DNA from 2 places in the Arthrobacter sp. AG367 genome. Region 2 is predicted to be linked to the other one. Evidence: riboswitches for the same ligand, from Rfam matches in the RefSeq annotation. Region 2 holds a riboswitch; the other holds the start of a gene.
The links. Region 2 has a riboswitch for glycine ahead of gcvP (aminomethyl-transferring glycine dehydrogenase). Riboswitches for the same ligand answer to the same signal wherever they lie in the genome.

Region 1 (2,456 bases), on a different contig from region 2:
TCATTGGGGAAGAACCCGCCATGGCTCCACAGGTTGGTGAAGCTTGCGGTGCCCGCGTCGCTCTGGAAACCGAAACCGGTGAAGATCATGAAGAGTCCCACGATGATCAGGGCTGCGATGGCGACGATCTTGATGAGGGCGAACCAGAACTCGGTCTCGCCGAACGCCTTGACGGTGGCGAGGTTCAGCAGGAGCAGGATGCCCACCGTGGCCAGGCCCGGGATCCAAAGTGGCAGCGCCGGCCAAAGTTCCTTTGAGTACCCTGCGATGGCGATGACGTCGGCGATTCCGGTGATCACCCAGCAGAACCAGTACGTCCAGCCGGTGAAGAATCCGGCCCACGGCCCCAGGAGATCGGCGGCGAAATCACTGAAGGACTTGTAGTTCAGGTTGCTGAGCAGCAGTTCACCCATGGCCCGCATGACGAAGAAAAGCATGAAGCCGATGATCATGTATACGAAGATCACGGATGGGCCGGCAGCGGAGATGGTCTTGCCGGAACCCATGAACAGGCCAGTGCCGATCGCGCCGCCGATGGCGATGAGCTGGATATGCCGGTTGGTGAGCTGCCGCTCCAGGTGGGGAGGCTCGCTGCGGGCTGCCGTGGCAGCGCCCGGGGTGCGGGCTGGTTCGCCGTTGGACGTGGGGGGATGAATCGCCATGAGGAACTCCATCGATAAAGCGGCTTTTGGGTGCCGCAAAAGATTTGGTTCCTCCCCGCTCTGTAGTGGACCTGAGAGTTTCCGCAGCAAAAGCCGCTTGCACCGCCGGTGAGCCAGGGTCATGCCCGGCTGCTTTCCAGAGTTGCCTGTCCGCGGCGGTACGTGGGCCTGAGAGTTTCCTGGGGAGGGTTTGCTCCTACGGCGCCTGCTGGATGTACCCGGCAGGGCTCTCCCGCCGCAGGTCGAAGGCGTATTCAGTTGGAAGCCGCAGGCTTTTTGGGCCACGGCCGGTCATGCAATGGGACAGGCGCCGACTGGTGGGCTGCTCCGGATACGCTGAGCCAGCCACCGGCGGCGCCAATCCCGGGGTTCAGTGTGGTGTCCGTCACGATCGAATGTCAAACCCCTCCCGACACAAGCGGGGAAGAACGGCGTCACGTGCCCCTCGAGCCCCGCACGGAAGCCGCCCGATTTGCCACGGACGGGTCTATCCCGGTACCTTGTGAGCCGAATCACCCACATTTGAATAAGCCTTTCGAGCTGTGACGGGAGAGTCCTCCCGGCGAAACACCGGTCAGGCGCCGTAGGAGCAAATCCTCCCCAGGAATCTCTCAGGCCCCCGTACCGTCACGGCGAGGCGACTCTGGAAAGCAATCAGGCTTCTGCCTGGTTCACCGACGGTGCAAGCGGTCCCCTGCCAACAGCAGGCAACGCGGAATCTCTCAGGTCCAATACAGAGCGGGGAGGAACCCATCCCACGCCGTGCCACCTTCGGCCGGCCAGATCTGGAGTTCCTCATGACGATTCATTCGCATCCAACATCGTTTGTTGACCGCCATATCGGCGCGCGCCGCCAGGCCGACATCGACACCATGCTCAAGGCCATCGGCTACGACAGCCTGGATGGCCTGGTTGACGTGGCCGTCCCCGCGCCCATCCGCCAGGAAACTGCGCTCAAGCTGACCGACGCCCTCAGCGAGGTTGAAGTCCTCACGGAACTGCGGAAGCTTGCCGCCAAGAACAAGACGGCAGTCCAGATGATCGGCCAGGGCTACTACGACACCGTGACTCCGCCGGTGATCCGCCGCAACATCCTGGAATCCCCGGCCTGGTACACCGCCTACACGCCCTACCAGCCGGAGATTTCCCAGGGCCGGCTTGAGGCGCTGCTGAACTTCCAGACCATGGTGCAGGACCTGACGGCGCTCCCGGTAGCCAACGCTTCCTTGCTGGACGAGGCAACGGCGGTGGCCGAGGCCGTGCTGCTGATGCGCCGCGCCAACAAGTCCAAGGCAGCGAAGGACGGCAAGACGGTGCTCGACGCCGACTGCCTCCCCCAGACCATCGCCATCGTGCTGGGCCGGGCGGAGGCGCTCGGCTTCGAGGTGGAGGTCGCCGACCTGTCCAAGGGCCTGCCCGACGGCGACATCAACGGCGTCGTGCTGCAGCAGCCCGGGGTCTCCGGCCGCGTGTGGGACCAATCCGCCGTGATCGCCGCTGCCAAGGACCGGGGCGCGCTGGTCACCGTGGCTGCGGACCTGCTGGCCCTGACACTGATCACACCTCCGGGCGAGCAGGGCGCGGACATTGCCGTCGGCTCCACCCAGCGTTTTGGCGTGCCGCTGTTCTTTGGGGGGCCGCACGCCGCCTACATGGCCGTCCAAAAGGGAATGGAACGTACCCTCCCGGGCAGGATCGTGGGCGTCTCCAAGGACAACGCCGGCACGCCTGCCTACCGGTTGGCCCTGCAGACCCGCGAGCAGCACATCCGCCGCGAGAAGGCCACGTCCAACA
Region 2 (2,456 bases):
CGGAGGACGCACGGAAGTGCTGCTTGCCTGCCCGGTTGCCGAACTCTCGATGGAAGTGGTCATGAGATAACTATACCGTCCGGACGGTATAGTTTAAAAATGCGATGGTTTTCCTTATTCCTGCACGGGGGAGGGCATGATGGAGGGCATGCCCCGAAAGCCTGTTGCCCGTGACGCGGTCCTTGACGCCTTCGAGTCCCTGCTGATTGAAGTGGGTGAGCGGGCGGCCACCCTCGATGCCGTGGCGCGCAAGGCCGGCGTATCCAAAGGCGGCCTCCTCTACCACTTTCCCAACAAGGAAGCCCTGATTGCCGTGTTGCTTGACCGCCTGGAGGGCCTGGCGAGCGAGGATGCCGATGCCATGGCGTCGGCAGCTGAAGGTGCCGCGGCCTACTTCATCCGTTCCTCGGTCTGGGCGGATACCCCTTTGGACCGTGCCATCGTGGCCGCCACCCGGCTTGCAGAGGTGGCGCACGAGGAGACGCGGCGCCGCTTCGCGGCCATCCAGCAGCGCTGGCTGGACGAAATTGCTGCGGATGTGGGACCTGGGCTGGCCAAGGCAGTCCTCTATATGGGGGACGGCCTGTACTTCAACGCCATGCTGTCCGTGGCCCCTGCGCCGGCCGGGGGAGCGGCCGCTGACGTGGAGGAACTCCTGGCCGCGCTGGAACGGCTCCGCAGGTAGCTCCGTCATTTGCCGGGAGGGGTTGCCGCGTAGGACAATAGAAAGTTGTGAGGGCTGTCACCGGCCTTCATGATCCAACAAATGAATAGCCTTTGATCTGCGGCGGGAGAGTTCTGCCGGAAGTACAGGCAGGCGCCGTAGGAGCAAATCCTCCCCAGGAATCTCGCAGGCCCCCGTACCGCCGCGGCGAGGCACCTCTGGAAAGCAGCAGGCAGTCTTATTCTCTTTTGGAGAGGTAGGGACTGTTGTGCTCACCGACGGGGCAAGCGGGTCCTGCCCAGGCAGGGAACGCGGAAACTCTCAGGTCCAATACAGAGCGGGGAGGAACCCGAATAGCTGTGGCGTACCCTTCGCCGCCTGAGTAAATGGAGTTCCTTCGTGTCGGTTACCCCAGCCTCCACCACTTTCGTAGACCGCCATATCGGCGCGCGCCGCCAGGCCGACGTCGACACCATGCTCAAAGCCGTGGGCTACGACTCGGTCGATTCCCTTGTGGACACCGCGGTTCCCAAGGTCATCCGCCAAGACACCGCCCTTCGCCTGCAGGACGCCCTCAGTGAGGTTGAAGTCCTCACGGAACTGCGGAAGCTTGCCGCCAAGAACAAGACGGCGGTGCAGCTGATCGGCCAGGGCTACTACGACACCGTGACTCCGCCGGTGATCCGCCGCAACATCCTGGAATCCCCGGCCTGGTACACCGCCTACACGCCCTACCAGCCGGAGATTTCCCAGGGCCGGCTTGAGGCGCTGCTGAACTTCCAGACCATGGTGCAGGACCTTGTGGGCCTGCCCATCGCCAACGCTTCGCTGCTGGATGAAGCAACGGCGGTGGCCGAGGCCGTGCTGCTGATGCGCCGCGCCAACAAGTCCAAGCCCGCGGCAGACGGCAAAACCGTCCTGGACATCGACGTGCTGCCGCAGACCATCGCCATCGTGCTGGGCCGTGCGGAGGCGCTCGGCTTCGAGGTGGAGGTCGCCGACCTGTCCAAGGGCCTGCCCGAGGGCGACATCAACGGGATCGTGCTGCAGCAGCCCGGCGCTTCCGGCCGCGTGTGGGACCAGTCCGCCGTGATCTCTGCAGCGAAGGACCGGGGCGCGCTGGTCACCGTGGCTGCGGACCTGCTGGCCCTGACACTGATCACCCCTCCGGGCGAGCAGGGCGCGGACATTGCCGTCGGCTCAGCCCAGCGTTTTGGCGTGCCGCTGTTCTTCGGCGGCCCCCATGCCGCCTACATGGCTGTCCGCAAAGGCCTGGAGCGTTCCTTGCCTGGTCGCCTGGTTGGGGTGTCAAAGGACGACGCCGGCACGCCTGCCTACCGGTTGGCACTGCAGACCCGCGAGCAGCACATCCGCCGCGAGAAGGCCACGTCCAACATCTGCACCGCCCAGGCGCTGCTGGCCATCGTTGCGTCCATGTACGCCGTTTACCACGGCCCCGACGGCCTGAAGGCGATTGCCCAAACGGCGCACCGCCACGCCCGTAGCCTGGCGGCCTCGCTTGCGGCCGCCGGCGTCGAGGTGCTGCACACGAGCTTCTTCGACACCCTTACGGTCCGGGTCCCCGGACGGGCTGCTGGCATCATCGCCGACGCCGAGGCGCGGGGCATCAACCTGCGCAGCGTCGACGCCGACACCGTAGGCATCGCCCTCGATGAAACCACGACGGTGGCCATCGTCGCCCAGGTTGCCGACGTCTTTGGCGCCACGGTTGCCGAGGTCCAGGGCGAGGGCCAGGGCTTTGGGCTGGAGGCCGCCGTCGAGCGTTCCTCCG

Region 1: linked by a shared signal. The riboswitch ahead of gcvP (aminomethyl-transferring glycine dehydrogenase) and the one ahead of gcvP (aminomethyl-transferring glycine dehydrogenase) in region 2 are both predicted to bind glycine.

What each region holds. Positions count from the first base shown of each region.
Region 1 covers NZ_VIVE01000013.1:46,749-49,204, reverse strand. Annotated here, with positions in the region: gene FB478_RS20205 (amino acid permease) at 1-662, opposite strand, end outside; glycine riboswitch at 809-907, opposite strand; glycine riboswitch at 1,199-1,299, shown strand; gene gcvP (aminomethyl-transferring glycine dehydrogenase) at 1,460-2,456, shown strand, end outside.
Region 2 covers NZ_VIVE01000009.1:115,057-117,512, reverse strand. Annotated here, with positions in the region: gene FB478_RS18710 (MFS transporter) at 1-63, opposite strand, end outside; gene FB478_RS18705 (TetR/AcrR family transcriptional regulator) at 149-685, shown strand; glycine riboswitch at 779-876, shown strand; glycine riboswitch at 903-1,010, shown strand; gene gcvP (aminomethyl-transferring glycine dehydrogenase) at 1,064-2,456, shown strand, end outside.